DNA from 3 places in the Streptomyces speibonae genome. Region 1 is predicted to be linked to each of the others. Evidence: riboswitches for the same ligand, from Rfam matches in the RefSeq annotation. Region 1 holds a riboswitch; each other region holds the start of a gene.
The links. A riboswitch is a leader RNA that binds a small molecule or an ion and turns the genes downstream of it on or off. The one in region 1 is predicted to bind cobalamin.

Region 1 (10,092 bases):
GAATTCCAGAATGCGGAACGCGACGCGCTGCGGTTCGCCGACGTCCTCGACGACGGCACCGTGGGAGGAAAGGAAACGAGCGCCGCCGTGCGCGCGTGCGTCGGCAACATGCGGAACTGGTTCAGTTCCGTCTACTGGTTCCACCACGAGTCCGGCCGGTACCGAGTCGACAGCTGGGACGACCGGTCCACGCCCCCGTACGTCAACAACGAAGCGGCAGGTGAGAAATGACCGTCGAGTCGGTGAACCCCGGGACGTCCGCCACGACCGCACTGTCCGAACCGCCCCTGGCCGGCGGAGGATTCCCCCTCCTCGGCCACGGCTGGAAACTGGCCCGCGATCCGCTGTCCTTCCTCTCCGGACTGCGCGACCACGGCGAGGTCGTACGCCTGAAACTGGGCCCGAAGACGGTGTACGCCGTCACCACCCCCGCCCTCACCGGGGCGGTGGCCCTCAGTCCCGACTACATCATCGCCGGGCCGCTCTGGGAGTCCCTGGAGGAGCTGCTCGGCAAGGAGGGCGTGGCCACCGCCAACGGCGCGCTGCACCGGCGCCAGCGCCGCATCATCCAGCCCGCCTTCCGGCTCGACGCGATCCCCGCCTACGGGCCGATCATGGCGGAGGAGTCGCATGCGCTGGTGGAGCGCTGGCGTTCCGGCCAGGTGCTGGACGTCACGTCGGAGTCCTTCCGCGTGGCCGTCCGGGTCGTCGCCCGCTGCCTGATGCGCGGCAGCTACATGGACGCCCGGGCCGACCGCATCTGCGCCGACCTCGCGGCACTGTTCAGCGGCATGTACCAGCGCATGGTGGTGCCGCTCGGGCCGCTCTACAAGGTTCCGCTCCCGGCCAACCGCGAATTCAACCGGGCCCTGGCCGATTTGCATGTCCTGGTGGACGAGATCGTCGCCGACCGACGGGCAAGCGGTCAAAAGCCGAACGATTTGCTGACGGCTTTGCTGGAGGCGAAGAACGACAATGGCGAGCCCATTGGGGAACAGGAGATCCACGATCAGGTCATCGCCATACTCACCCCCGGCGCCGAAACCGTCGGATCCACGGTGATGTCTCTCCTCTTGGTTCTCACCGAGCACCCGGAACTGGGCGACAAGATCCGCGACGAGGTGAAAGCCGTCGTCGGTGACCGGCCCGTCGCATTCGAGGACGTCCGAAAGCTGACGTACACCGCGAATGTCGTCACCGAGGCCCTCCGGTTGCATCCGGCCGTCTGGATATTGACGCGCCGCGCGGTGACCGACACGGAACTCGGCGGATACCGCATTCCCAAGGGGGCGGACCTCATCTACAGCCCGTACGCCATCCAGCGCGACCGGCGGTCGTACGAGCGGCACGAGGAGTTCGACCCGGACCGCTGGCTCCCCGAACGGTCCAAGGACGTCCCCAAGTACGCGATGAGCCCCTTCAGCGTGGGCAACCGCAAATGCCCCAGTGACCACTTCTCCATGGCCGAGCTCACGCTCATCACCGCGGCGGTCGCCTCCGCCTTCCGGTTCGAGCACGCGCCCGGCTCCGACATCCGGCCGCGGATCGGCATCACGCTCCGGCCGCGCCGGCTGATGCTGCGGGCACTGCCCCGCTGACCGGCCCGTCCGGCTCCTCCGGCGCGCGTCAGGCGGCCTCCGGGCCCCGGAACGCGCGCCGGTAGGCCTGCGGGGTGGTGCCCACGGCGCGCACGAAGTGGTGGCGCAGCGCCGCCGCGTTGCCGAAGCCGGTGCGGCCCGCGATCGCGTCCACGGTCTCGTCCGTCGCCTCCAGCAGATGCTGGGCCAGCAGCACCCGCTGGCGCAGGATCCAGCGGTAGGGTGTGGTGCCGGTCTCCTGCTGGAAGCGGCGGGCGAACGTGCGCGGGGACATGTGGGCGCGGTCGGCGAGCTGCTCGACGGTGACCTCCTCGTCGAGGTGCCGCTCCATCCACACCAGCACCTCGGCGACGGTGTCGACGCCGGTCCGGGGCAGCGGGCGCTCGATGTACTGGGCCTGGCCCCCCTCGCGGTGCGGGGGCACCACCATGCGCCGGGCGATCTTGTTGGCGACCTCCGGCCCCTGCTCCTTGCGCACCAGATGCAGACAGGCGTCGATCCCGGCGGCGGTGCCGGCGGAGGTGATCACCGGGTCCTCGTCGACGTAGAGCACGTCCGGTTCCACGGTCAGATGCGGATACTGCCTGGTCAGCTCCTCCGCGTGCTTCCAGTGGGAGGCGGCCCGCCGGCCGTCGAGGAGCCCGGCGGCGGCGAGCACGAACACGCCCGAGCAGACGCTCAGCACCCGGGCGCCCCGGTCCACGGCCCGGCGCAGGGCGTCCAGCAGCTCGGGCGGGAACCGGCGGGAAACGTAGGAGGACCCGGCGGGCACGGTGATGAGGTCGGCCGTCTCCAGACGCTCCAGACCGTGCTCGACCTGCAGCGCGAAGCCCGAGTTGCTGCGCACGGTCGGGCCGTCGGCGGAGACGACCGCGAAGTCGTAGACCGGCAGTCCGTCGTCGCTGCGGTCGACGCCGAAGACCTCGCAGACGACTCCGAGTTCGAAGGGGTTCACACCGTCGAGGAGGACGGCGGCCACGTTCTTCAGCATGGTTCCCAGTGTGCCGCGCCGCTGGCAGTAAATCGAGGGTCTACGGCAGTCCTGCCACTGTTGGTAAGGAGTGTCAGGGGCGACAGTGGTGACATGACTACGGCGCAGATGGAAGCAGTGATCGCGATGGTGGCCGTCACCGGCCTGTTCGTCCTGATGATCCTCCCCGCCCTGATCGGCATCGCGCACGACCGCCGGATCGACCGGCAGATCAAGCGGGCCCGGGGCGCCGCCCCACACCGCACCGCAAGGGCGGCGTGAGGCGGCACCGGGGCGCACCGCTCCCCGGCGTCCCGTTCAGAAGTCCTCGTCCAGGTCGACCGTGCCCTCCACGGCGACCTGGTACGCGGACGGACGCCGCTCGAAGAAGTTCGTCAGCTCCTGGACCCCCTGGAGCTCCATGAAGGAGAACGGGTTCTCCGAGCCGTACACCGGCGCGAAGCCGAGCCGCACCAGCCGCTGGTCGGCGACGCACTCCAGGTACTGCCGCATCGACTCGGTGTTCATGCCCGGCAGGCCGTCCCCGCACAGGTCGCGCGCGAACTGCAGCTCCGCCTCGACCGCCTCGCGCAGCATGTCGGTGACCTGCCGGCCCAGCTCCTCGTCGAAGAGCTCCGGCTCCTCCTTGCGTACGGTGTCGACCACGTCGAAGGCGAAGGACATGTGCATCGTCTCGTCGCGGAACACCCAGTTGGTGCCGGTCGCCAGCCCGTGCAGCAGACCCCGGCCGCGGAACCAGTAGACGTAGGCGAAGGCACCGTAGAAGAACAGCCCCTCGATGCACGCGGCGAAGCAGATCAGGTTCAGCAGGAAGCGGCGGCGGTCCGCCCGCGACTCCAGCCGGTCGATCTTCTCCACCGAGTCCATCCACCTGAAGCAGAACTCGGCCTTCTCCCGGATGGACGGGATGTTCTCCACGGCCGCGAAGGCCGCCGCCCGGTCGTCCGGGTCGGGCAGATAGGTGTCCAGCAGCGTCAGATAGAACTGGACGTGCACCGCCTCCTCGAACAGCTGCCGCGAGAGATACAGCCGGGCCTCGGGGGAGTTGATGTGCTTGTACAGCGTCAGCACCAGGTTGTTCGCCACGATCGAGTCGCCCGTGGCGAAGAACGCCACCAGCCGTCCGATCAGGTGCTGCTCCTCGGGGCTGAGCTTCGCCAGGTCGGCGACGTCCGAGTGCAGGTCCACCTCCTCCACGTGCCAGGTGTTCTTGATGGCGTCCCGGTAGCGCTCGTAGAAGTCCGGATAGCGCATCGGGCGGAGCGTCAGCTCGAAACCGGGGTCGAGCAGGTTCTTGTCGGTCATCACTGGCAGGCCTCGCAGGACTCGGGGTTTTCCAGGGAGCAGGCGACCGCTTCGGGGCCGGGCGTCTGCCGGGCGGGGACGGCAGCGGTGGCGCGCGCCGCCCGGGCGATCCGGGTCGCCGGGCGGGACCGCAGGTAGTACGTGGTCTTCAGGCCCTGTTTCCAGGCGTAGGCGTACATCGAGGAGAGCTTGCCGATGGTCGGTGTCTCCAGGAACAGATTGAGCGACTGCGCCTGGTCCAGGTACGGCGTGCGGGCGGCGGCCATGTCGATCAGACCGCGCTGCGGGATCTCCCACGCCGTGCGGTACAGCCGGCGCACCTCCTCGGGGATCCACGCGAAGTCCTGCACCGAGCCGCCCGCCTCGCGCAGCGCCTCACGGGTGCGCGCGTCCCACACGCCGAGCTGCTTCAGATCGTCCACCAGGTACGAGTTGACCTGGAGGAACTCCCCGGACAGCGTCTCGCGCTTGAACAGGTTGGACACCTGCGGCTCGATGCACTCGTACACCCCCGCGATCGACGCGATGGTGGCGGTCGGCGCGATCGCCAGCAGCAGCGCGTTGCGCATCCCGGTGGCCGCGATCCGCGTCCGCAGCGCCGCCCAGCGCTCCGGCCAGGCCGGCTCGACGTCGTAGTGGTCGGGGTGCAGCACGCCTCGCGCGGTGCGGGTTTCCTCCCACGCGGGCAGCGGGCCGGCGCGCTCGGCCAGGTCGGCGGAGGTCTCGTAGGCGGCGAGCATGATCCGCTCCGCGATCCGCGTGGACAGGGCCTTCGCCTCCGGGGAGTCGAAGGGCAGCCGCAGCTGGAAGAAGACGTCCTGAAGGCCCATGGCGCCCAGACCGACGGGGCGCCACCTGGCGTTGGAGCGGCCCGCCTGCTCGGTCGGGTAGAAGTTGATGTCGACGACCCGGTCGAGGAACGTCACGGCCGTGCGCACCGTGGCGTCGAGGCGCTCCCAGTCGATGTCCCCCTGCCGCACGAAGGCGCCGAGGTTGACCGACCCCAGGTTGCAGACCGCGGTCTCCCCGTCGTCGGTGACCTCGAGGATCTCCGTGCACAGGTTCGAGGAGTGGATGACATGGCCCGGGGCCGCCGTCTGGTTCGCCGTCCGGTTGGCCGTGTCCTTGAAGGTCATCCAGCCGTTGCCGGTCTGCGCGAGGGTGCGCATCATCCGGCCGTACAGCTCCCGCGCCGGGAGCGTCCTGCGCGCCAGGCCCTCGGCCTCGGCGGCCCGGTACGCCGCGTCGAACTCCTCGCCCCACAGGTCGACCAGCTCCGGCACGTCCGCGGGGGAGAACAGCGACCACGGCCCGTCGTCGGCCACCCGGCGCATGAACTCGTCCGGCACCCAGTGCGCGAGGTTCAGGTTGTGCGTACGGCGGGCGTCCTCACCGGTGTTGTCGCGCAGCTCCAGGAACTCCTCGATGTCGGAGTGCCAGGTCTCCAGGTAGACCGCCGCCGCGCCCTTGCGCCGCCCGCCCTGGTTGACCGCGGCGACCGAGGCGTCCAGCGTCTTCAGGAACGGGACGATGCCGTTGGAGTGCCCGTTGGTGCCGCGGATCAGCGAACCCCGTGAGCGGATGCGGGAGTAGGCCAGACCGATGCCGCCGGCGTGCTTGGAGAGCCGGGCGACCTGGTGGTAGCGGTCGTAGATGGAGTCCAGCTCGTCCTTGGGGGAGTCCAGCAGATAGCAGGACGACATCTGCGGGTGCCGGGTGCCGGAGTTGAACAGGGTGGGGGAGGAGGGCAGGTACTCCAGGCGGCTCATCAGCGTGTACAGCGCGGCGACCTCCTCCACCGAGCGCGCGCTGTCGTCCTCGGCGAGACCGGCGGCGACCCGCAGCAGGAAGTGCTGGGGCGTCTCGACGACCTTGCGGGTGACCGGGTGGCGCAGCAGGTAGCGGCTGTGCAGGGTGCGCAGGCCGAAGTAGCCGAAGCGGTCGTCGGCGCCGGGGTCGATCAGCCCGTCGAGCCGGTCGCCGTGCCGCCGGACGAACGCGGCGGTGCGGTCGGCGATGAGCCCCTCGCGGTGGCCGGTCGCGACGGACCGGGTGAACGACGTGACGCCCTGGGCGGCGGCCTCGGCGCGGATGCCGAGGGTCAGCAGCCGGGCCGCGAGCCGGGAGTAGGCCGGGTCCTCGGAGATCAGCCCGGCGGCCTCCTCGGTGGCCAGTTCCCGCAGCTCCGTCTCGTCGGCGTCCGCGGACCGGCCGCGCAGCGCGGCGGCGGCGACCCGGCCGGGGTCGGCGTCGGGCAGGTCGGCGGTCAGCTCGGTCAGGGTCCGCAGCAGCGCGGCACCGGGGCCGCCGCTCTCCTCGGGCACGTCGATCGCTGAAGCCGGATCGGCTGGCGCGATGGTCACGTGGGGCTCTCCCTCGCTCGGCACGGGGCCTCGAAGAGCGCAGGGGGCAGCACACGAGCGCACGCGGCGCCGCGTCCACCGGCCCATTCCGCGAGGCCCGGACGTCGGGGCACCCGGACCGGACGGCCGGGTGCACTGTCGGCAGGTCCTCGGACTGACGCCCATGCGCCCGGAAGCGGGCAGGCATGGGTACACCGTTGCGGGACAGTTCCGGATTCACACCGGATTCCCCTGCGACGACAGCGAGCATGAGCATACATCTTGTGCCGGGTGTCGCCGACAACCCCATATGTTGTGCCGTGCTGGTGTCAGAGCGTCAGCTCGTAGGTCATGAGCGTGATGTCGTCCAGCTCCGGCAGCGGGTTCCAGTCCCGCTCCGGGGTGCGGGTGAAGCCCACCCGCTCGTAGATGCGGTGGGCGGCGTGCATGGTGCGCTGGGTCGACAGCACGATCCGCCGGCGCCCCCCGATCGCCCGGGCCCGCTCGACACAGGCGCGCACGAGGGCCTCCCCGGCGCCGCGGCCGCGGCCCGCGCGGGCCACCGCCAGCATCCGCATCTCCGCCTCGTCCGGTGCCGCTATGTCGGCCATCGGCCCGGGGCCCGGCACGAAGGTCACCCCGCCCAGCAGCGCCCCGCGCTCGGTGGCCACCAGCACCTCGGCCGCGGCCGCCCGCTTCGCCACGTCACGCAGTTCGTCGAGATACCGGTCGCTCTCCCCGAAGTCCAGCAGTCCGTCCAGCAGATACGCCTCGGCGGTGATGTCACCGAGTTCCTCGTACTCCCCGGGCCGCACAGGTCTGATGACGATGTCCATGGGGGGAGTGTGCCGGACGGGTACGGCGACGGGCCGCCGGAATTCTCCGGCGGCCCGTCGTTCCAGAGCGGCTGCGGCGTCAGTGGCTGCTGCTGCCCGCCGTGGCCGGCGGGAGCTCCACCTGGACGCCGGCGTCGCCCGCGTCCACCGTGTAGTCCTCCGGCTTGGTCTGGTCGATGCCCTCGGGCGCCTTGAGGGCCCGCATGACGAAGGTCAGGACGACCGTGACCACGACGTTGAGCACGAAGGCCGTGAGACCGATGTAGCCGATCTCGCCGATGCCCGGGATCTCCTCCGACGACCCGCCGAAGTGCTTCTGCGTCGGCGAGGAGACACCGTAGGCGGCGGCGGTGCCGTAGATCATGCCGACCGCCCAGCCGCCGATCAGCGCCCAGCGGTGGAACCAGCGGGTGAACAGGCCGCCCACCAGCGCCGGGAAGGTCTGCAGGATCCAGATGCCGCCGAGCAGCTGGAAGTTGATCGCGACCGTCTTGTCCATGGTCAGGACGAAGAGCAGGGCGCCCACCTTCACCAGCAAGGACACGATCTTGGAGACCTGGGTCTCCTGCTTGGGCGTCGCGTCCGGCTTGATGAAGTCCTTGTAGATGTTGCGGGTGAACAGGTTCGCCGCCGCGATCGACATGATCGCCGCCGGCACCAGGGCGCCGATGCCGATCGCCGCGAAGGCCACGCCCGCGAACCAGTCCGGGAACATGTTCTCGAACAGCTGCGGAATGGCCAGCTGGCCGTTGCTGACCTTGACCCCGGCCGCGATGGCCATGAAGCCCAGCAGGGCCAGCAGCCCCAGCATCAGCGAGTACAGCGGCAGGATCGTGGTGTTGCGGCGGATCACCTCACGGCTGCGCGAGGACAGCGTCGCGGTGATCGAGTGCGGGTACATGAACAGCGCCAGCGCGGAGCCGAACGCCAGCGTGGCGTACGTCCACTGGCTCGCCTCGCCCGGCACCAGCGAACCGCGCGGCGCGCCGGTGGCCGGGTTGGTCTCGCTGTAGGCCTCCCGCGCGGAGGCGAAGATCTCGTCGAAACCGCCCAGCTTGATCGGGATGTAGATGATCGCCACCACGATGACGATGTAGATCAGGGTGTCCTTCACGAAGGCGATCAGCGCGGGGGCCCGCAGACCCGACGAGTACGTGTACGCGGCCAGCACCGCGAAGGCGATCAGGATCGGCAGGTCCTTGATGAACCAGTTGGTGTCCTCGCCGCCGCCGACGCCCATCACGTCGAGCACGGCCTGGATGCCGACCAGCTGGAGCGCGATGTAGGGCATCGTCGCCAGGATGCCGGTGACCGCGACGGCCAGCGACAGACCCTTCGAGCCGAACCGGCCGCGCACGAAGTCGGACGTCGTCACATAGCCGTGCTTGTGCGACACCGACCACAGGCGGGGCAGGAAGGTGAAGATCAGCGGGTACACCAGGATCGTGTACGGCACCGCGAAGAACCCGGCCGCGCCCGCCGCGTAGATCGCCGCGGGTACGGCGACGAAGGTGTAGGCGGTGTACAGGTCGCCGCCGAGCAGGAACCAGGTGACCCAGGTGCCGAACGACCGCCCGCCCAGACCCCATTCGTCGAGGCTGTGCTCGTTCTCGGCCTTGCGCCAGCGCGCGGCCATGAACCCCATGGCCGTGACGAGCAGGAAGAAGAAGATGAAGACGGCGAGTGCCACGCCGTTGACGCCGTCGTTCACTGCGACGCACCGCCCTTCGAGGCCGAGCGGGCGCGCTGGTCACGCTGCCAGAGCTTGTAGGCCGTCATCGTCAGCGCGGTGGAGATCAGCACCCACAGCATCTGGTACCAGTAGAAGAACGGGATACCGATGACGACGGGGTCGGTCTTCGCGTACGAACCGACCCACAGCATGGCCACGAACGGTGCGACGAGACAGAGGGCGATGACGACGCGCACGGGCGTCACCACCGGCCCTCCCGGGTTTTCTGGAGCTTGCGACATCGGGCGGCTACCGTCCCCTCACTGATCACCGGCTGCAATGCGCGGAAATGTAGGTCAGTGTGCGGCGCGGTCGGAACCCCTCCTCCGCAGAGCGGTATTCAGGCGCCGCCCAAACGAGAGGCAACAGCAACGAAAACCTTGTCAACCACCTAGTTTGTCCGGATACAGCACTCTTCCGAAGCGGTCTCGGGGCTCACTCCTGGGGGCGCTTGAGACGCGCGACGAACTTGTACCGGTCACCCCGGTACACCGAGCGCACCCACTCCACCGGCTGGCCGTCGCGGTCCCGCGAGTGCCGGGAGAGCATCAGCATCGGCAGGCCCACGTCCGTGCCGAGCAGACCGGCCTCCCGCGGGGTGGCCAGCGAGGTCTCGATGGTCTCCTCGGCCTCCGCCAGATGGACGTCGTACACCTCGGCGAGGGCGGTGTACAGGGAGGTGTACTTCGCCAGGCTGCGGCGCAGCGCGGGAAAGCGCTTGGCACTCAGATGGGTCGTCTCGATGGCCATCGGCTCGCCGTTGGCCATGCGCAGCCGCTCGATGCGCAGCACCCGGCCGCCCGGCGCGATGTCGAGCAGCCCGGCGAGCCGGTCGTCGGCCGTGATGTAGCCCAGGTCGAGCAGCTGCGAGGTCGGCTCGAGACCCTGCGCGCGCATGTCCTCGGTGTACGAGGTGAGCTGGAGCGCCTGGGAGACCTTGGGCTTGGCCACGAACGTGCCCTTGCCCTGGATGCGCTCCAGCCGCCCCTCGACCACCAGCTCCTGGAGCGCCTGGCGCACGGTGGTGCGCGAGGTGTCGAACTCCGCCGCCAGCGTGCGCTCCGGCGGGACCGGCGTGCCGGGCGGTGCCGTCTCGGTCATGTCGAGCAGGTGCTTCTTCAGCCGGTAGTACTTGGGCACACGCGCCGTACGGACCGCGGTCCCACCCTCGTTCTCCGCACTGCTGACGTCGGTGCTCATGCTCTGCCTTCCCGGCTCCGGATGCCGAAACGACCGACATCCCCATCGGCCACGGCTGACATCGTGGCACGGCTCGGGACAGGTGTGT
Region 2 (10,092 bases), 3.9 Mb from region 1:
TTGCCCATGTGCACGACGGCGTCGGCGCCGAAACTGTTCTCCAGCCAGCGGTAGGCCGCCAGGTAGTGGTGCGACGGCGGCATGTCCGGGTCGTGGTAGATCGCGATCGGGTTCTCGCCGAAGCCGCGCGGCGGCTGGATCATCACCACGACGTTCCCGAACCGGAGCGAGGCGAGGACGATGTCGTCTCCGTCGACGTACAGCGACCCCGGCGGCTCGCCCCACGCCTGACGCATCCCCTCCCGAAGCTCCGGGTCCAGCTTCTCGAACCAGGCGCGGTAGTCAGCCGGCGGAACGCGTGCGGGCGCCGCCGCCAACTGGTCCTCCGTCAGCCACTCCACGTCGTGCCCGCCCGCCTCGATGAGCCGGTGGATCAGCTCGTCGCCCTCGGAAGGGTGGTCGGTGACCCCGTAGCCCGCCTCCCGCAGCGCGTCCAGCACCCGCACCGCCGAGGCCGGGGTGTCCAGCCCCACCGCGTTGCCGACCCGCGAGTGCTTCGTCGGGTAGGCGGTGAAGACCAGCGCCAGTTTCTTCTCGGCGTTCGGCTTGTGCCGGAGCGCCGCGTGGCGTACGGCGATCCCGGCCACCCGCGCGGCCCGCTCCGGGTCGGCGACGTACACCGGGACGTCGTCGGGGCCCTGCTCCTTGAAGGAGAACGGGACCGTGACGAGGCGGCCGTCGAACTCCGGGATGGCGACCTGCATCGCCGCGTCCATGGGGGACAGGGCCGCGTCGGACTCCTCCCACGCGGCGCGCGACGAGGTCAGGCAGAGCCCTTGCAGCACCGGCACGTTCAGATCGGCGAGCGCCCCGATGTCCCACGCCTCCTCGTCACCGCCCGCCGACGCCTGCGAGGCGTGCGTGCCGCCGGCCGCGAGCACGGTGGCGACCAGCGCGTCGGCCCGCGCCAGCAGCTCGTACAGCCCCGGGTCGGCGCCGCGCAGTGAACCGCAGTACACGGGAAGGGCGTTGGCGCCCCGTGCCTCGATCGCGTCGCACAGCGTGTCCACGAAGGCGGTGTTGCCGCTCAGTTCGTGCGCCCGGTAGAAGAGCACGCCGACGGTGGGGCGGCCCTCGACCGGGGCCCGCTCCCCGTGCAGCCCGAACTCCGGCATCGGGCGCGGCTGTTCGAACCCCTCGCCGGTCAGCAGCACGGTGTCCGACAAGAACCGGGCCAGTTCGGTCAGGTTGCCGGGGCCGCCCTCGACGAGGTAGCGCAGCGCTTCGGCGACCACCCCTGCGGGCACGGTCGACTCGGCCATGAGTTCCGCGTCGGGTACGGCCTCCCCGCCGAGCAGCACCGCCGGGATCCCGGACGCCTTCAGCGCGGCGAGTCCGTCCTCCCAGGCCCGCTTGCCGCCGAGCAGCCGTACGACGGCGAGGTCCGCGCCGTCGAGCAGCGCGGGCAGCTCGTCGGCCACGTCCACGCGGGTCGGGTTGCCGATCCGGTAGGAGGCGCCGGAGGCACGGGCCGCCAGGAGGTCCGTGTCGGCGGTCGACAACAACAACACAGTGCTCATGCGGGCGCTCCCGGTGGAATGAAGGGCAGTCCTTGCGGCGCGCCGGACTCGATGAGCCGCCACAGCGCGTCCGTGTCCGCGTGCTGTTCGATCAGGTCGCCGAGCCGGTCGAGCTGCTCCTCGCGCAGCGCGGCGAACGAGGTGCCGGGGGCCGGTACGAAGCGGCGTCCCGAGGCCCGCGCCACCTCGCGCAGGAAGGCCCGCCGGAAGCCGTCCGACTCCAGCGAGCCGTGCCAGTGGGTGCCCCAGGTCTGCCCGGCCCGGCAGCCGTCCAGGAAGGGTTCCCCTCCCAGTACTTCGGCGACCCCGTGATGGATCTCGTAGCCCTCGACGGGCTCCCCGAGGGCTTCCCCCACGGGCCGGGCGAGCGTCTTGCCGTCGGCGAAACGCACCCGTACGGGCAGCACGCCGAGCCCGTCGACGCGCCCCTGCCGGCTCTCCACGTGGTCCTCGATCTGTTCCCCGAGGATCTGGAAGCCCCCGCAGATCCCCAGCACGGGGCGCCCCTCGGCCGCCCGCCGCCGCAGCGCGTCCGCCAGTCCGCGCTCCCGCAGCCACTCGAGCGCCCGCACGGTACCGCGCGTTCCGGGCACCACCGCGAGGTCGGCGTCGGCCAGTTCCTCGGGCCGGTCCACGAACCGCACCACGACGCCCGGTTCGGCGGCGAGCGCGTCCACGTCCGTGAAGTTGGACATCAGCGGCACCGCGCACACGGCGACCCGCAGCACGTCCTCGCCGGCCGGCGCGGCGACCGCGGACTCCCGTACGGCGCCGCGCAGCGACACCCTCCCCCACTCTCGGCTTCGCTCGAGCGGGGGGACCCCCATCCCGTCCTCCTCGTCGATGCCGAGGCCGTGCCGGAAGGGCAGCACGCCGTACGTCCGCCGCCCGGTCAGACCGTGCAGCATGTCCAGGCCGGGTTCCAGCAGCGAGACGTCGCCGCGGAACTTGTTGACCAGGAACCCGGCGACCAGCCGCTGGTCCTCGGGCGAGAGCAGCGCCACCGTGCCGAAGAACGACGCGAAGACACCGCCCCGGTCGATGTCGCCGACCACGAGGACCGGCAGTCCGGCGCCCCGGGCGATCCCCATGTTCACGATGTCGGTGCGCCGCAGATTGATCTCGGCCGGGCTGCCGGCACCCTCACAGATCACCGCGTCATACGTGCCCCGCAACCGCTCCAGACAGTCAAGGACCGTGCCCAGCAGCCGCTGCTGGCGTCCGCCGTGGTATCCGCGGGCGCTCATCTCGCCGACGGGCCGGCCCAGCAGCACCACCTGGCTGGACCGTTCGCCGCCCGGCTTGAGCAGCACCGGGTTCATCAGCGCGGTCGGCTCGAGGCGGCAGGCCTGGGCCTGCATGGCCTGCGCCCGTCCGATCTCGGCGCCCTCCCGGGTCACGAACGAGTTCAGCGACATGTTCTGCGCCTTGAACGGGGCGACCTTCACGCCCTGCCGCACCAGCCACCGGCAGATCCCGGCGGTCACCACACTCTTGCCGGCGTCCGAGGTGGTCCCGGCGACCAGCAGACCTCCACCGCTCACGACGCACGTCCCTTCACGACGCTCCGCGCGGCGACGCCGGCGGCGAGCGCGAGCCAGCCGACCCGCCGCGAGAGCCGTACCGCCCGATCGATGTCGGACACGTTCACGGCGCGTCCGCCGCCGCCCAGGACCGGCCGGTGCTCGACCCGTCCGCCGTAGGAGAGAGTGCCGCCGAGCCGTACGCCGAGCGCGCCCGCGAAGGACGCCTCGACGGGACCGGCGTTGGGGCTCGGATGCTTCGCCGCGTCCGCGCGCCAGGCCCGTACGGCCCCGCGCGGGTCCGGTCCCGCGAGCGCGGCGAGTACGGCGGTCAGCCGCGCCCCCGGCCAGCCGGCGACGTCGTCGAGGCGGGCGGAGGCCCAGCCGTAGCGGCGGTGGCGGGGCGACTTGTGACCCACCATCGCGTCCAGGGTGTTGACGGCCCGGAACCCCACCAGGCCCGGCACCCCGGCGACGGCGCCCCACACCAGCGCGCCCACCACGGCGTCGGAGGTGTTCTCGGCGACGGACTCCACCACCGCGCGGGCGATGCCGTCGGCATCCAGCGCCTGCGGGTCCCGGCCGCACAGATGGGGCAGCCGGGCGCGGGCCGCCTCGACGTCCCCGGACTCCAGGGCGCGCCCGATGGCGCGGGCCTCCCGGGCCAGCGAGGTGCCGCCGACGACGGCCCAGGTGGCGACGCCGGTCAGGGCAACGGAAGCGGCGGGACTACGGCGTACGGCGCGGGCGGCGAGGCTCGCGAGCGTGACGGCGCCGCCGACGCACACGGCGGTGTGCACGGCCCCGCGGCCCCGGTCGTCGCGCCACAGCACCCGCTCCACGGCAGCCGCGGCCCGCCCGAAAGCGGCGACCGGATGCCCGCGGCGGGGATCGCCGAGCAGCAGGTCGCCGAGGAGGCCGGCGGCGGCGCCGTACGCGAACACGCGGTCGGCACCCATGGGTTCAGCCGGTGACGGATCCGGAGGGAGCGGCCCCGGAGCGGGGCGGTGTGTCGCTGGTCGACCTCAACAGGCAGCCGCGCATGGCGATATGTCCTCACTCAGGGTGTCCACGCCCTGGTTCGACGAGACCGGCGGCGAGAGTTCCTGGCTCCCCGGGTGGCTCACCCCGGTGACAGTGGCGGGACCGCGCCGGATTCGCACCGGCTTCCTCTCCTGCCGCCGTATTGGCTGAGGCAGTCCACCACGGCCCCCGAAGGGCCGTCAACTTGCCGTTGACCTGCGAGGCTGAAGTGTGCTGAGGCCCACAGAGGGGCGCCGGTGGGTGAACCGGGGACGGGCGCGCACACGCCGGCGGGCGGTGCGGGAGCTCCGGCTCCCGCACCGCCCGCCGGACGGACGCGCTGTGCGGTCAGGCCGCCATGACCCGTCAGGCCATGATCAGGTAGATGCCGTACCCCACCGCCGCCGCGCACGCCGCGAAGCAGGCGTACGCGCCGGTGACCGCCAGGGCCGCGGGCCGGCCCTGTGCGGCGGCCCGCTCGCGGTGGGACAGACCGGAGATGCCGAGGGTGAACAGGCCCACCAGGGCCACCGTGACCACGAGGCTGACGCCGAAGACGGAGCCGAGGGCCGCCCAGTCGATTTTCATGGTGCTCTACTTCCTTCGTACCGGGTCGCGGTCAGACGGTGGTCCTGGCCGACGGGGTCGCCGGGTCGGCGGACTCCGGGGCCGGGATCGTGACCGAGATCTCGTCGGCCACGGTGCCCGCCGGGGGAGGCGTCACCGCGGCCATGGCCTGCGTCACCACGCCGGACGGCTCCGCGTCCGGCACGTCGTGGTCGTTGACGTTGGTGTGGTCGACGACCTCGCGCCGGGAGACCTTCCAGATCGCGGCACTGGAGGCGATCAGGAAGACGGCCACGAGGGCGGTGCCCCAGTCGCCGAAGCCGCAGATCCACTCGGCGAGCGCGGCGACCAGGGCCGCCGCCGGCAGCGTCAGGCCCCAGGCGACGAACATCCGGGTGGCGGTCGACCAGCGCACCACACCGCCCTTGCGGCCCAGGCCCGCGCCCATCACGGAACCGGAAACGGAATGCGTGGTGGAGAGGGAGAAGCCGAGGTGCGAGGAGGCCAGGATGACCGTCGCGGCGCTGGTCTGGGCGGCGAAGCCCTGCTGCGGCTGGAGGTCGGTCAGGCCCTTGCCCATGGTGCGGATGATGCGCCAGCCGCCGAGGTAGGTGCCCATGGCGATGGCGAGGCCCGCGGAGAGGATGACCCACAGCGGCGGGTCGGAGTCGGGGGCGAGGGTGCCGCCGGTCACCAGGGCGAGGGTGATGATGCCCATCGTCTTCTGGGCGTCGTTGGTGCCGTGGGCCAGGGAGACCAGGCCGGCGGAGGCGATCTGCCCGGCGCGGTAGCCCTTCTCGGCGGCCTTGCCGTCGGCCTTCTTGCCCAGGCGGTAGGTGAGCCGGGTGGCGAACATCGCGGCGAGTCCGGCCACCAGCGGGGCGGCGATCGCGGGGATCAGCACCTTGGTGACGAGGACGTCGCCGTGCACCCCGCCGAAGCCGGCGGAGGCGACCGTGGCGCCGATCAGACCGCCCATGAGGGCGTGCGAGGAACTGGACGGCAGACCGACCAGCCAGGTCAGGAGGTTCCAGAGGATCGCGCCGACCAACGCGGCGAAGATGACCTCGGGACGGATGCCGGCCTCGTCGACGAGGCCCTTGGAGATCGTGTTGGCGACCTCCACCGAGAGGAATGCGCCGACAAGGTTCAGTACGGCGGACATGGCCACCGCGACCTTGGGCTTGAGCGCACCGGTCGAAATGGTTGTTGCCATCGCGTTCGCGGTGTCGTGGAAACCGTTCGTGAAATCGAACGCGAGTGCGGTTACCACCACAATCGCGAGGATCAGCGAGAAGCTTTCCATTTACCCAGGCAATCGTTCGAGGTCATTGGCTGATCGAACGTAGGTAACCTGGGTGAACGGAAGATGAACTGGAACGGGCATCGGGGTGACCGTAAGAGGGGGTGGCCGCTCCGCCGGATGGCCGGGGCCGACTGGCAGGATCGCGCCATGACTGAGCAGCTGCGGAACGGCCGGAGACACGCGGACGAGGACGAGGCGCGTGCCTGGGTGGAGCTGGTGGAGACCGCGTGCCGGAGCGTCGCCGACGGACTCGTCGTCGGCACCTCCGGCAACGTCTCCGTGCGGGTCGGCGAGACGGTCCTGGTCACCCCGTCGGGGGTACCGTACGACCGGCTGACGCCGGACGACGTGACCGGGGTCGACCTGGCCGGCCGGCAGGTGATCGGCACGCTCCTCCCGACCAGCGAGCTGCCCATGCATCTGGCGGTGTACCGCACGACCGGCGCGCGTGCCGTCGTGCACACGCACGCCGTGCACGCCACGGCCGTCTCCACGCTCGTCGACGAGCTGCCGCTGATCCACTACATGGCGGCGGCACTGGGCGGCCCCGTCCGGGTCGCCCGCTACGCCACGTACGGCACCGACCGGCTGGCCGAGCACATGCTCCGCGCCCTCGACGGCCGCACCGGCTGCCTGCTGCGGAACCATGGCACGGTCACCCACGGCACGACCCTCGGCCAGGCCTACGACCGCACGGCCCAGCTCGAATGGATGTGCCGGGTCTGGCTGACGGCGTCCTCGGTCCCGGGCCTGACCCCCCACCTCCTGACCCGCGAGCAGTTGACGGAGGTGAGCGAACGCCTGACCGGCTACGGCCAGCATGGCAGCCCCTCCGGCGCTTGAGGAGCGGGGGAGCGGGGGCCGGGGGGAGCGGGGGGCCGGGGGGGGAGCGCCCCCGGACCGGGACGGGAAGGGGCGACGGGGGGCGAAAACACCCCCCGGCCCCCACCTGAACCGGCCCACTGGCCGGGTACCCGTCCCGACGTGACACTGGAAACCGTGCGCACTGTCAGAGCGACGGCCGCTGCCGTCACCGCCGTGATGGGCGCCGGCGCCGCCGCCGTGGCCGCCGGGCGCTTCGCCAGCGACGCCGCCCTCAGGATCCCGCCCGGCGGCCCCCTGCCCACCGAGCCCGCACTCACCGTCCACGCCACCGCCGCCGGCCAGGTCACCCTCACCCGGGACCTCGCCGCCCTCCGCCCCGGCCGCCACGGTCTCGCCGGCAACGGCTTCCACGCGGTGGTCGGACCCGTGCTGTCCGGCACCTCCAACCCCGCCGACACCGTCGTGCGCCGGCTGGAGCGCGTCACGCACGGCACCCTGGAACCCGGCGACCGTGCCTGGCTCACCCCGGCCGTATGCACCGGCGACCCGGGCACCGCCCTCGGCCTGGACCACACCGACCTCGACGTCCCCGGCGAACTGGGCCCCCTGCCCGTCTGGTTCGTGCCGGGCGCCCGGGACACCTGGGTGATCGCCGTCCACGGCCTGGGCACCACCCGGGAACACCCCCTGAACGTCCTGGAGGTCCTGCACCACCACCGCTTCCCGGTGCTCCTCCCGGCCTACCGCGGCGACCCCGGCGCACCGGGCGCACCGGACCGCCTCAACCATCTCGGGGAGGCCGAGTGGCGCGACCTGGACGCCGTGCTGCGCCACGCGGTGGACTCCGGCGCCCGTCAGGTGATCCTCTACGGCTTCTCCATCGGCGCGACCATGGCGCTGCGCGCCACCGCCCGCTCCGAGCTGCGCGACCGCGTCGCCGGCCTCGTCCTCGACTCCCCGGTGCTCAGCTGGGAGGCGACCCTGCGCGCCCTCGCCGCCGCCCACCACACCCCGGGCGTGCTGCTGCCGCTGGCCGTCCGCGCCGCACAGGGCCGCACAGGGCTGTACGGCGACCGCAGGCCCGGCGCCGTCCACCTGGACCGCGTGAGCGTCCCCACGCAGATCTTCCACGGACCCGACGACGCCGTGGCCCCCTGGCGGTTCTCCCGCGACCTCGCCGCCGCCCAGCCGGACTTCGTCACCCTGCGCACCGTCAGGGGCGCCCCCCACGCCGCCATGTGGAACGCCGACCCTCAGGCGTACGAGGAGGGTCTGCGACGCTTCCTCACCCCGCTGATGTGAGGCCCTTCCCGGTGATTCCGTTTGGCGTCGTACCACTGGCCTGATTCGCTCGCTGCCACCGGTTCCGGCCCGGGGTTCGGGCCCTCCCCGGGGCCTCGTCGACATTCCGTTTGGGTTTTCGGACCGTCAACCGCAAGACTGCACCCGTGACGTCCCGTATCCCGCGCGACTCCAGGCTCCGACTCGTCGGCCCGCGACCCCTGGCCGCCGCCCCCGCCGCGATCAGCCGGCAGCGCCCGCGCCGCCCCGCGCCACGCCCCCCGGAGGGCACTCCCGCGCCCGCGGAGCTGGCCGGAATGGCCCGCTCCTGTCTGGCCGCGGCGGCCCGCGTCGCCCGCTGGGCCGACGCCGCCCTCGGCCCCGGCCGGGACGGCGCCACCGCCGACGGCAAGGCCACCCTCTCCGACGCGAGCGCCGAACGTGCCGCCCGGGACCTGGGCCTGACCACCGCTCAGGTCCGTGCCGACTGGGACACCGCACGCCTGGCCGGTCTGATCGAGGTGCACGGCGACACGGCCCGCCCCGGCTGGCGGCTGCGCGCCTGGGACCGCGACGACAGCGCCGTCCTGCGCGGCTGGGTCGCCCTCTGCGACGCCTGGTCGCTCGCCTGCCCCGAGCCCGAGGAGTACGAGCCCGCCGCCGTCGCCGAGGTCGTCACGGCCATGCCGCAGGTGCTCTCCTTCCTCCAGCTGTCCGCCGGCTCCGTCCCCGTGCCGCAGCTCCTCGACCTCCTCCAGCAGCGCGTCACCGAGCTCCGTACCGAGCGCTGCGAGATCGACTACGTGCCGCAGGCGGACGACGCGCCCGGACCCGCGGACGACCGGCCCGGAGCCGGGCCCGGGACCCTCCAGCGGCCCCGTCCCGCGCTCGCCGGGCCCGCGGCCGACGCCCCGCTCGAACCGCTGCTCGACTGGGCGCTGCGCGCCCTCGCCTCCGTCGGCGCCCTCACCTATGGCGACGGACAGGCCACCCTCACTCCGCTGGGCAGCTGGGCGGTGTGGGTCAAGCTGGAGCAGATCTGCGTCGCGGCGCAGAGCCCCGCCGGGAACATCGAGCAGGGCGCCGAGGACATGCTGCGCGGCTGCGCCCAGCTGCGCCCCAACGCGGCCCGCGCCGAGTACCGCGCCTGGCTCGCCGCCCGGCCCGTCGCCGGCGCCGTCAGCGAGCTGATCGCCGCCGCCCGGGGCGAGGACGCCCTGCTGCGCGGCCTGGCCTTCGAGGCGCTGCGCGTGGTCGGCGCCCCGGCCGAACCCGAGGTCCGCACCGTGCTCGACGAGCCGACGCTGCGGCCGTACGCCCTGCTGTGGCTGGCCGAGCACGACGGCGCCGACCCCGAGGACGCCCACGCGGTCCTCACCCGGGAGGAGGCCACCTGGCTCTGGGTGGACACCGCCGCCGCCGTCGCCGACCACGGCGAGGCCCCGCTGCTGGTGCGTCACCTGGAGTCCGCGGTCCAGCCGACGGTCCCCGCGCTGCTCACCGAGGTGCGGGCCGTCGGGCATCCGCGCACCGTGCAGGTCCTGGTGGCCCTCGCCGCCGCGCACCCCGACCCCGCCCTGGCCAAGGCGGTCCGCCGGGCCGCCTTCCAGGTCCACACCGGCGGCTGAGCCGGAGCGCGGGGCGGTGGTTCAGGCGCCGGCCTCCGGCGCGTATGTGCCGAAGCCCCACACGTTGCCCTCGAGGTCCCGGGCCATGTAGTCGCGTGAGCCGTAGTCCTGGTCCGTCGGGGGCATCAGGATCTCCGCGCCCTGCTCCGCCGCGCGCCGGTGGTGTGCGTCCACGTCGTCCACGACGACGTACACCCCGGCCGGGCCCGCGCCCTTCATCGCCGTGTCGAAGACCCCGCCGCGGCCCTTGGAGCCCAGCATCACCACGCCGTTGCCCTGCGCCAGTTCGGCGTGCATCACGGCTCCGTCCTCGCCCTCGTACACCGACAGCTCACTGAAGCCGAAGGCCTCCGTCAGCTGCCGGATCGCCGCCTTCGCGTCCGCGTACAGCAGCGTGGGGACGATGCTCGGACGCCCGC
Region 3 (10,092 bases), 850 kb from region 1:
CGGCGCGGACGATGCGGGCGGTGGACAGCCAGTGGGTGAGGGCGACGGAGATCACCACCGGCCAGACGCCCGGCCGGAACATGGCGACGATGAAGATGCCCATGAGCAGGTGCGGGACGGAGGACAGGGTGTCGACCAGGCGCATGATCGCGCGGTCGGCCCGGCCGCCGAGCGCTCCGGCGGTGGCGCCGACGACGGTGCCGATCACCGTGGCGGTGAGCGCGGCGACGATGCCGACCAGCAGGGACACCCTCAGTCCGTAGACGCAGCGCAGCAGCAGGTCGCGGCCCACGTCGTCGGTGCCGAAGGGATGGGACCAGCCCGGCGGCAGCAGTTTCGCCGCCAGGTCGACGGCCTGCTGGTCGAGCTGGACCAGGGGCGGTACCAGCAGCACCGCGAGGACCGTCACGGCGGCCACGGCGGCGGAGACCCACAGGCGCAGGGTGTGAGTGGAGCGGCGGGCGGTGCCGTGCGCGCGCCATGCCGTCGGGGCCGCGGACCCGGCGGCGTCCGGTTGCCCGGCCTTCTCGACGCTGATGTCGGTCACGTCAGTCACATCTCATTCAGCTTCACCCTCGGGTCGACCAGCCCGTAGAGCAGGTCGGCGAGGAGGTTTCCGGCGAGGACGGCGACGGTGGCGAGGGTGGTGAGGGCGGCCAGCAGGGGGAAGTCGACGGCGGTGGCCGCCTCCACGGTGGCGGCGGCGATGCCGGGCCAGCTGAAGACGCTCTCCACCAGCAGGGCGCCGGTGATGAGTTCGGGGACGCGGGAGCCGATCAGGGTGAGCACGGGCAGCAGTCCGGAGCGCAGGGCGTGGCCGAGCAGGACGGTGCGTTCGCTCAGGCCGCGGGCCCTGGCCCCGCGCACGGGGTCCTCCGCGAGGGCGTCGCCGACGCCCTGGCGGACGTAGAGCGTGAACCAGGGCAGCTGGGAGACGGCGAGGACGCCGGCGGGCAGGATCAGGTGGTGGGTGACCTGCCCGAAGGTGACCTGTTCGCTGCCGGTGTCGGTGAGGCCGCCGGCCGGCAGGACGTCCAGTTCGAGGGCGAACAGCCAGACGGCGAGCAGGGCGATCCAGAAGACCGGCGCCGCCTCCAGACAGTACGCGAGGGAGGTGACCGCGCGGTCCAGGAGGGAGCCGGGGCGGCGGGCGGCGAGCACGCCGAGCACGGTGCCGAGCAGCACGGCGACGGCGAACGCGACCGCGCACAGCAGCGCCGACCAGGCCAGGCGTTCGCCGATGACCTCGGTGACGGGCTGGCGCATGACGGTGGACCGGCCGAGGTCGCCGCCGAGGGCGGAGGTCAGCCAGTCCCACCAGCGGGCGGTGAACGGGCGGTCCACGCCGAGGTTCTCCCGCAGCCGGTCCAGGGTCTCCTGGTCGGCGCCGAGCGCGGCGGTGCCGGCGTACGCCTTGACGGGGTCGAAGGGGGAGGCGGCGGCGACGGCGAACACGCCGAAGGTGACGACGAGGAGCACCGGCACGGCGTGCACGGCCCGCCGTGCCGTGAGCCGTGCCATCGCTCCCCAGGGGGCGCCGGTCATCCCTTCGGCTGCCAGTCCTCGACGTTCCACCAGGGGCCGCTGGCGAAGCCGTGCTCGTGCGGTTCGGTCTGGGTGGTCAGGTCCTGCCAGCGGTCGGCGAGTACGTACACGTGGTCGATGTGGGTGAGGAAGGTGTAGCCGGGGTTCTTGACGAGTGCGCGCTGGAGGTCGTCGTAGGCCTTCTTGCGGACCTCGGGGTCGCGGCTGCGGCGGCCGGTGTCGAGGGCCTCGTCCACGGCCGGGTCGTCGTACCGGGCCATGTTGTTGAAGCCGTCACCGGCGAGGGAGGAGTGCAGCAGGGTGTAGAGGCCGAAGTCGGGGTCGCCGGTGCTGCCGAAGCCGGCGAGGACGGCGTCGCGGTGCATCCGGGGTTCGATGACCTCCCAGGTGGCGCTCTCGACCTTCACCTCGATGCCGGCCTTCTTTGCGTCGGAGGCGTAGGCGAGGGCGTGGTCCTGGCGGACCTTGTCGCCGGAGGGGTAGTAGAGGGTGAAGGAGGCGCGGCGGCCGTTCCTGGCGCGGACGCCGTCCTCACCGGCCTTCCAGCCGGCCTTGTCGAGCATGCGGCCCGCCTCGTCGAGGTCCTGGTCGCGTTCGATGCCCTTCGCGAACCAGGGGTCGTCCACGGGCAGCGGGCCGTAGGCGGGGCGGCCGGCGCCGTCGAGGATCTTGTCGACCATGGCCTCGCGGTCCACGGCGAGGTCCAGGGCCCGCCGGATCGCGGTGTCGCCGGTGACCGGGTTGCCGGTGGGGAGGGTGACGGCGCGGAAGTCGTAGCTCGTCGCCCGGTGGGTGCCGAGCCCGTCGTCGTCGGCGAAGGTGGCGGCGAGGTTGGGCGGGAGGGTGGCGCCGTCCAGGTCGCCGGAGCGCAGCCGGGTGGCGCGGACGTCGTCGTCGGCGATGATCGCCATGGTGAGCTTTTTCACCTCGGGGGCGCCGCCCCAGTAGTCCGGATTGGCCTTGAACGTGAGCTTTTCGCCCTTGCTCCAGCCGGTGAGGACGTACGGTCCCGTGCCGACCGGTTCGGTGTTGAAGGCGCCGGTGTTGGGGTCCTGCTTCCCTGCGATGTGTTCGGGGACGACGGGCAGGACCGTGCGGGCGGCGAAGCCCGCGTAGGGGTAGTCCAGGGTGAAGACGACCGTGTCGTCGCCGTCCGCCCGGACCTCCTTGATGGCGTCCAGTTCGCTCTTGGCGGGGTTGTTGGTCTTGTCGTCCAGGACGGTGCGGTAGGTGAACACCACGTCGTCGGCGGTGAGCGGCTCGCCGTCACTGAACTCCACGCCGTCGCGCAGGGTGTACGTGTAGGTGCGGCCGCCGTCGGTGACCTCGGGGAGCGACGCCGCCAGCGCGGGTTTCAGGCTGAGATCGGCGTTCCGGGCGAGGAGCCCGTCGAAGATCTTGGAGTTGCCGTCCTTGCCGTAGCCGAGCAGGGGGCTGAGGGTGTCCGGTTCGGTGGAGACCCCGATCACGACGGAATCGGCGGCCGCGCCGTCGTCCGTTCCGCCGTCGCCGGGCGCCGAACAGGCGGCGAGCGCACCGGCCATCGCCACCGCGGCGGCGCCCCGTATCCGTCGGGTCGTCATCGATCCTCACATCCCTGTTGCCTGAATATCGCTGTTGCACATTACATGCAGCAAGGTTCTGCCCAGGACGGCGGCCCTTCACTCCCCCGGCCCTGCGATGGGCGCCGCGTGTGTCAAGTGCGCAGGTGTGCGCCGGTGTCCGAGCTGCCGGGCGCCGTCCGCGCGCCCCCTGTGACCGCTTGTCACCGGGCCGGTGCGGGCACTACTGTCACCACGCCTTGGTGACGGGAAATCGGTGCGATACCGGTGCGGCCCTCGCCACTGTGATCGGGAAGTCCGGCTCCGGCCCTCACGGGCAGCCACTGGGTCCTTCGGGACCCGGGAAGGCGGAGCACGGGCGGTGGTACCCGTCAGCCAGGAGACCGGCCAAGGCGCGTCAACCATCCACGAGGTGCTGGAGAGGGTCTGCTGAGCCATGCACATAGCCGAGGGTTTTCTGCCTCCGGTGCACGCGGTCGCCTGGGGCGCCGCGTCGGCGCCGTTCGTCGTCCACGGAGCCCGGTCGCTCATCCGTGAAGTGCGGGAACATCCCGAGAGCACGCTGCTGCTCGGCGCGTCGGGAGCCTTCACGTTCGTCCTGTCCGCGCTGAAACTGCCGTCGGTGACCGGCAGTTGCTCCCACCCCACCGGTACGGGACTGGGCGCCGTGCTGTTCCGGCCGCCGGTCATGGCGGTGCTGGGCACCATCACCCTGCTGTTCCAGTCGCTGCTGCTCGCCCACGGCGGTCTGACCACGCTGGGCGCCAACGTCTTCTCGATGGCGATCGTCGGCCCGTGGGCCGGGTACGGCGTCTACCGGCTGCTGCGCCGGTACGAGGCGCCGCTGATGGTCGCGGTGTTCTTCGGCGCGTTCGTCGCCGACCTGTCGACGTACTGCGTGACGAGTGTGCAGCTCGCGCTCGCCTTCCCCGACCCGGGCAGCGGATTCCTGGGCGCGCTCGGCAAGTTCGGCTCCATCTTCGCCGTCACGCAGATTCCGCTCGCGGTGAGCGAGGGGCTGCTGACCGTGCTGGTGATGCGCATGCTGGTGCAGTCCAGCCGGGGGGAACTGACGCGGCTCGGGGTGCTCGTGTCCTCGGTGGCCGGGCGCGAGCGGGCGGAGTCGGCCGAGGCGGTGGCCCGATGAGCCGTAACGCCAGGATCAACGGCCTGCTGCTGCTCCTCGTGGCCGCGCTCGCGGTGCTGCCGCTGGTGCTCGGGCTCGGCGACCACAAGGAGGAGCCGTTCACGGGCGCGGACGCGGAGGCGGAGACCGCGATCACCGAGATCGACCCGGACTACGAGCCGTGGTTCTCCCCGCTGTACGAACCCCCGTCCGGCGAGATCGAGTCCGCCCTCTTCGCCCTCCAGGCGGCCCTCGGCGCGGGCATCCTCGCCTACTACTTCGGCCTCCGCCGCGGCCGCCGCCAGGGCGCGGCGCAAGCGGTGACGGCCGTCGCCGCCCCGGACACGGCCCCGGCAGCCGGGGCCGGCCCGAAGCCGGGACCTCCCCCGATCCCGAGCCGGTGGCCGACCTCCGGCTCGGGGCCGGCCACCGGCCCAGGAACAGGTTCCGCTCAAGACGCGGCCTCCGACTCAGAGCCGAGCTCCAGCTCGGGCTCACCGTCGAACGCCGTGGGGGGACCGGACTCCGGCTCGGATCCAGGGCCGGGGTCGGGGTCGGCCGCCGGCTCAGGGCCGGCCCCCGGCACGGGCGCGACGGGCAGCTCAGGGGCGGACATCGGCTCGGAACCGGGCTCGGCCTCCACCCCCGGCACGGGCACCAACGCAGAGACGGGGCCCGCCTCGGGCTCGGTCTCGGGTACGGGGTCGGCCCCCAGCACAGGGTCGGCCCCTGGCACGGGCGCGACCCGCCGCTCGGGGACGGACTCCGGCTCGGGGGCGGACCCGTCCTCGGCCCGCGGCACGGGCACCAACTCAGAGGCGGGCCTCGGCTCGGGTACGGGGGCGGCCGCCGGCTCGGCGTCGGGCACGGGCTCGGGATCGGAGGCCGGCACGGCCTCGGGGTCGGGTGCGGGTTCCGGCTCGGGCTTCGGGGCTGAGAGCGGGCGGGGTGGGGACCCGAAGCGGGCCTGGGGCTGAGGGCGTGCTGCCGATTGACGTGGCGGCGCACAGTAGTCGGTGGCGCCGTCGCCATCCCGTGGACAAGGCCGTCCTGAGCCTCGGCCTCACCGCGCTCGCGATCTCGCTGCCGCCCTGGCCTGGCGCGGCCCTGGTGCTCGTGACCGCGCTCGCGGTCCTGCTCGGCCCGGCCGGAGTGCCCGGGCGGCGGCTGTGGCGGGCGTACCGGGTGCCGCTGGGGTTCTGCGTCACCGGGGCGCTCACCCTGCTGGTGCAGGTGGGCGGGCCGGACGGGTTCGTCTCACCCGCCGAGGACGGGCCGCTGCGCGCCGGGGAGTTGCTGCTGCGCACCTCGGCGGCGTCCCTCGGGGTGCTGCTGTTCGCGTTCACCACTCCCCTGTCGGATCTGCTGCCGCGCCTCGTGCGCGCCGGCGTGCCCGCCCCTCTCGTCGACGTGGCGCTGGTGACGTACCGGATGAGCTTTCTGCTGCTCGACTCGGTACGCCGGGTCCGGGAGGCGCAGGCGGCCCGGCTCGGGCACACCACCCGCGCGGCGACCTGGCGCTCCCTCGGCGGGCTCGGCGCGACCGCGTTCGTGCGGTCCTTCGACCGGGCGGCGCGGTTGCAGACCGGTCTCGCCGGACGCGGTTACGACGGCACCCTGCGCGTGCTGGTGCCCGAGACCCGGATCTCCGTCCGGTTCACGGTGCTGAGCGTGGCGCTCCTGGCGGCGCTGGCCGCCCTCACCCTGGTACTGGAAAGGCCCCTGTCGTGAGCGAGTCCGTGCCGGTGGCCCTGCGGGGCGTGTCCTTCGCGTACGAGGACGGACCTCCCGTGCTCACCGGCCTCGACTTCGAGGTGCGTGAGGGACGCGCCCTGGCCCTGCTGGGGCGCAACGGCAGCGGCAAGACGACGCTGATGCGCCTGCTCAGCGGCGGACTGCGCCCGGACGGCGGGGAGTTGACGCTGGACGGGCGGGCGGTGCGGTACGACCGGAAGGGGCTGACGGCGCTGCGCACCACCGTGCAGCTGGTGGTGCAGGACCCCGACGACCAGCTGTTCGCCGCGTCGGTCGGACAGGACGTGTCGTTCGGGCCGCTGAACCTCGGCCTGCCGGATGCGGAGGTGCGGGCCCGCGTGGCCGAGGCGCTGGCCGCGCTGGACATCTCCGCGCTCGCCGACCGGCCCACGCATCTGCTCTCCTACGGGCAGCGCAAGCGGACGGCCATCGCGGGCGCGGTCGCCATGCGACCCCGCGTACTGATCCTGGACGAGCCGACGGCCGGCCTCGACCCGGACGGCCAGGAACGGCTGCTCACCACCCTCGACGGGCTGCGTGCGAACGGCACGACGGTCGTCATGGCGACGCACGACGTCGACCTGGCCCTGCGCTGGGCGGACGACGCGGCCCTGCTCACCCCGTCGGGCGCGCACACCGGCGCGGCGGCCGGGATGCTGGCCCGCACCGACCTGCTCGCGGCGGCGGGACTGCGGCTGCCGTGGGGTGTCGCGGTCGCTCGACTCCTGCGGGAACAGGGGCTGTTGACCAAGGCGGCCACGGGTCCGCGGACCCCGGAGGAACTGGCGGCCCTGATGACCGCGCCGGCCGGCGGGAGGAACACACGGCTCGTGTGACGGCGGTCGGAGGAAGTACCAAGACCTGCTCAGAACGGCAGGATTTCGTTCACGGTCAGGGAGTCGAGGTCCAGCGAAGCGCCGCGGCGGCGGTCGCGGGAAGCGGGCTCGTCCGCCAGATGCAGCGCCCTGCGGCGGGCATCCTGGTACGAGTCCGCTTCCACCACGAACGTGTGGCTGCCGACGCTTCCTTCGGGAGTCCTCATGAGAAAGGTGACGGACCAGAAGAACATTGGTCTGCCTCCGGTTTCGGGTCGAAGGCTGGTCTGCGTTGTGCCCTGGAATCAGTGTTGACCCGCGGGCACCGATGCGTCCAATGCATATATCGCAATCACTGAATGCAGGGGGCGCATATACGGCCGTCCTCGTCGCGCGAGGCGGCTCAGGATGCCGCAGCCTCGGTGGCCGCGGCGGCCAACTGCTCGATGATGGCGGGAAGTTGCTCGGTCACCTCGGCGTCCTGAACGGGCTGGACGTCCGCGAAGCGGGCCCGTGATCCGGGGATCGCGAGCGGGGCGTGGTCCAGGACGACGGCACCGGCGACACCGAGGGCCCTGCGTGCGTCGTCGTGCGCCCGCGCCCCGCCGAAGCGGCCGGCGGACGCCCCGATGACCGCGGCCGGCTTGCCGGCGAGGGCGGCCGAGCCCCGGGGCCGGGAGCACCAGTCGATGGCGTTCTTCAGCGCCGCAGGGAGGGTGCCGTTGTGCTCGGGCGACAGCAGGAGGAAGGCGTCCGCGCCGTCGGCGGCCTCCCGGAGCCGCGCGGCGGCCGCGGGGACGCTGCCCTCGACGTCGATGTCCTCGTTGTAGAGGGGGACGTCGGCGAGTCCCTCGTGGATGTCGATCTCGACGCCCTCGGGGGCGAGCTTGCCGGCGGCCTGGGCCAACTGGCGGTTGTGCGATCCGGAACGGAGGCTTCCCACGAGGGCGAGGACGCGTATGGGCATGACGGAACTCCTGTCGGGTCGAGCGGGGAGATAAGGGGGGAGAAGGAAGGAGTACGGCGGGCTCGTCACACCTTCCGCATGGCGCTGATCACGCTGTCCACATGGCGTCTCGCGGCGGCCTCGGCCGCCTCCGGGTCACGGTTGGCGATCGACTCGATGATGGCCAGGTGCTGGGGCAGCGACACGGCCGGGCGTCCGGGCTGGAGGGCCAGCTTGTACTGGTGCCGGATCAGCTGGGCGCGCAGCCGGTCGATGAGTTCGGCGGCGGCCTTCTGGCCGGACATCTCCAGAACGAGCCGGTGCATCGCCTGGTTGAGCTGCGAGTACTTCAGCGGCTCACCCGCCGCCACCGCCGCCTGCATCTCGTCACCGAGCCCGCGCAGCCGGGCGATGTCGTCGTCGGTGGCCCGCTCGGCCGCCTTCGCGGCGCACAGCCCTTCGAGGACCATCCGGCACTCGGTGATGGCGATGGCCTCCTCGATGGGGACCACGCGCACACGGGCACCGCGGTTGGGGATCCGCTCGACGAGGCCCTCCGCCGCCAGGTCAAGCAGCGCTTGGCGGAGGCTGGCTCTGGTGACGCCGTAGGTTTCGGAGAGCTCCACCTCGACCAGCCGCTGACCGGGGACCATCTCCCCGGACAGGATCGCCTTGCGCAGCTCATCGGCCGCGCGGCGCGCTGCAGTGACCCCACGTGACATCTCGGGTCTCCCTTCTTTTTCCTCAACGTAGCCAATGGCTGACCATATTGTCAACAATCACGTAGACAATCACCGCCGCCCGGACAACCCCGGGACGCCCGGCGAGCAGCGCCGCGAGCACGGTCGCGAGCGCCACTGCGGCCACCCCGCCCAAGATTAGTTCACACAATCATCGCCGAGATTGTTGACAATCTTTGGCGAGCGCCGTCACTCTCATGGAGACGCAGGGCCACGGAACGGCCCGAACCGGCGCATTCCGGATGAAGTCCCTGTGTCCCGATACGGCGACGTGCGCATGGCGCGGGCCACGGTCTCACCGGCCCCGATGCGTTGTGGACAAGGAGATTCGATGAGTTCAGTCCCAGATGCTGGGCCGCTGCTCGTCATCAGTGCCCATGCCGGTGACTTCGTGTGGCGTGCGGGCGGCTCGATCGCCCTGGCGGCCGAGCGCGGCGAGCGGGCGAAGGTGGTGTGCCTCAGCTTCGGCGAACGGGGTGAGTCCGCCAAGGCATGGCGGGCGGGCAGGACGCTGAAGGAGATCAAGGAGATACGCCGCACCGAGGCGGAGAACGCCGCCGCGGCCCTCGGCGCCGAGATCGAGTTCCTGGACGCGGGCGACTACCCGCTGCAGGAGAGCGCCGAGCTGGTGGACCGGCTCGTCGGCGTCTACCGGGAGCTGAACCCCTCGGTGGTGCTCACCCACCCGCTGACCGACCCGTACAACGGGGACCACCCGGCCGCGAGCAGGATGGCGCTGCAGGCCAGGGTGCTGGCCCAGGCGGTCGGCTACGACGCGCCGGGGGAGCCGCTGGGCGCGCCCCCGGTCTTCTTCTTCGAACCGCACCAGCCGGAGCAGTGCGGCTTCGTCCCCCAGGTGCTGCTCGACATCACCGCGGTCTTCGACAAGAAGCGCGCGGCCATGGAGTGCCTGCCGGCGCAGCAGCACATGTGGGACTACTACACCGACCTGGCCAGGCGGCGCGGTGTGCAGCTCAAGCGCAACGCGGGACCCAATCTCGGGCTGCCCCATGCCACCATGGGTGAGGCGTACATGCGGTTGTACCCGCAGGTGACGGATGTGCTGCTATGAGGACCGTCGTCGTCACAGACCCTCCGCGCGCCGATGTCCGCCAGGCCGACGAGCTCGGCCGGTACGGCGTGGCGACCGTGCACGAGGCCCTGGGCAGGACCGGGTATCTCGGTCCGGGGCTGCGCCCCGCCTGGCCGGGAGCACGCATGGCCGGCAACGCCGTGACCGTGCTCTGCTGGCCGGGTGACAACCTGATGATCCACGTGGCCGTGGAGCAGTGCCGCGAGGGCGACGTCCTCGTGGTCACCACCACCTCACCGAGCACCGACGGCATGTTCGGCGAGCTCTTCGCCACCGCGCTCCAGCGCCGCGGGGTACGCGGCCTGGTGATCGACGCCGGGGTCCGCGACGTCGCGGATCTGCGGACGATGGGCTTCCCCGTGTGGTCGGCCGCGGTGAGCGCCCAGGGGACGGTGAAGGCCACGGCGGGCGCCGTGAACGTACCCGTCACCCTCGGCGGCCGGCAGGTCCGGCCGGGAGACACCATCGTGGCCGATGACGACGGTGTGCTGTGCGTCCCGCGTGAGGACG

Region 2: linked by a shared signal. The riboswitch ahead of AC5L3C_RS29605 (cobalamin biosynthesis protein) and the one ahead of AC5L3C_RS11980 (ribonucleoside-diphosphate reductase subunit alpha) in region 1 are both predicted to bind cobalamin.
Region 3: linked by a shared signal. The riboswitch ahead of AC5L3C_RS08205 (energy-coupling factor ABC transporter permease) and the one ahead of AC5L3C_RS11980 (ribonucleoside-diphosphate reductase subunit alpha) in region 1 are both predicted to bind cobalamin.

The regions. Positions count from the first base shown of each region.
Region 1 is NZ_OZ480260.1:2,712,001-2,722,092, reverse strand. It holds gene cyc1 (epi-isozizaene synthase) at 1-231, shown strand, start outside; gene AC5L3C_RS12000 (bifunctional albaflavenone monooxygenase/terpene synthase) at 228-1,598, shown strand; gene AC5L3C_RS11995 (GlxA family transcriptional regulator) at 1,627-2,589, opposite strand; gene AC5L3C_RS11990 (hypothetical protein) at 2,683-2,850, shown strand; gene AC5L3C_RS11985 (ribonucleotide-diphosphate reductase subunit beta) at 2,887-3,894, opposite strand; gene AC5L3C_RS11980 (ribonucleoside-diphosphate reductase subunit alpha) at 3,894-6,257, opposite strand; cobalamin riboswitch at 6,381-6,553, opposite strand; gene AC5L3C_RS11975 (GNAT family N-acetyltransferase) at 6,566-7,072, opposite strand; gene mctP (monocarboxylate uptake permease MctP) at 7,152-8,783, opposite strand; gene AC5L3C_RS11965 (DUF3311 domain-containing protein) at 8,780-9,046, opposite strand; gene AC5L3C_RS11960 (GntR family transcriptional regulator) at 9,240-10,004, opposite strand.
Region 2 is NZ_OZ480260.1:6,584,213-6,594,304, forward strand. It holds gene cobN (cobaltochelatase subunit CobN) at 1-1,520, opposite strand, end outside; gene AC5L3C_RS29600 (cobyric acid synthase) at 1,517-3,064, opposite strand; gene AC5L3C_RS29605 (cobalamin biosynthesis protein) at 3,061-4,002, opposite strand; cobalamin riboswitch at 4,122-4,241, opposite strand; gene AC5L3C_RS29610 (hypothetical protein) at 4,433-4,654, opposite strand; gene AC5L3C_RS29615 (inorganic phosphate transporter) at 4,686-5,939, opposite strand; gene AC5L3C_RS29620 (class II aldolase/adducin family protein) at 6,087-6,782, shown strand; gene AC5L3C_RS29625 (alpha/beta hydrolase) at 6,939-8,066, shown strand; gene AC5L3C_RS29630 (hypothetical protein) at 8,213-9,673, shown strand; gene AC5L3C_RS29635 (VOC family protein) at 9,695-10,092, opposite strand, start outside.
Region 3 is NZ_OZ480260.1:1,859,071-1,869,162, forward strand. It holds gene AC5L3C_RS08190 (ABC transporter permease) at 1-538, opposite strand, end outside; gene AC5L3C_RS08195 (ABC transporter permease) at 553-1,521, opposite strand; gene AC5L3C_RS08200 (ABC transporter substrate-binding protein) at 1,542-3,128, opposite strand; cobalamin riboswitch at 3,331-3,513, shown strand; gene AC5L3C_RS08205 (energy-coupling factor ABC transporter permease) at 3,544-4,254, shown strand; gene AC5L3C_RS08210 (energy-coupling factor ABC transporter substrate-binding protein) at 4,251-5,210, shown strand; gene cbiQ (cobalt ECF transporter T component CbiQ) at 5,215-5,964, shown strand; gene AC5L3C_RS08220 (energy-coupling factor ABC transporter ATP-binding protein) at 5,961-6,824, shown strand; gene AC5L3C_RS08225 (hypothetical protein) at 6,854-7,030, opposite strand; gene AC5L3C_RS08230 (NAD(P)H-dependent oxidoreductase) at 7,207-7,770, opposite strand; gene AC5L3C_RS08235 (GntR family transcriptional regulator) at 7,836-8,471, opposite strand; gene AC5L3C_RS08240 (PIG-L deacetylase family protein) at 8,821-9,561, shown strand; gene AC5L3C_RS08245 (4-carboxy-4-hydroxy-2-oxoadipate aldolase/oxaloacetate decarboxylase) at 9,558-10,092, shown strand, end outside.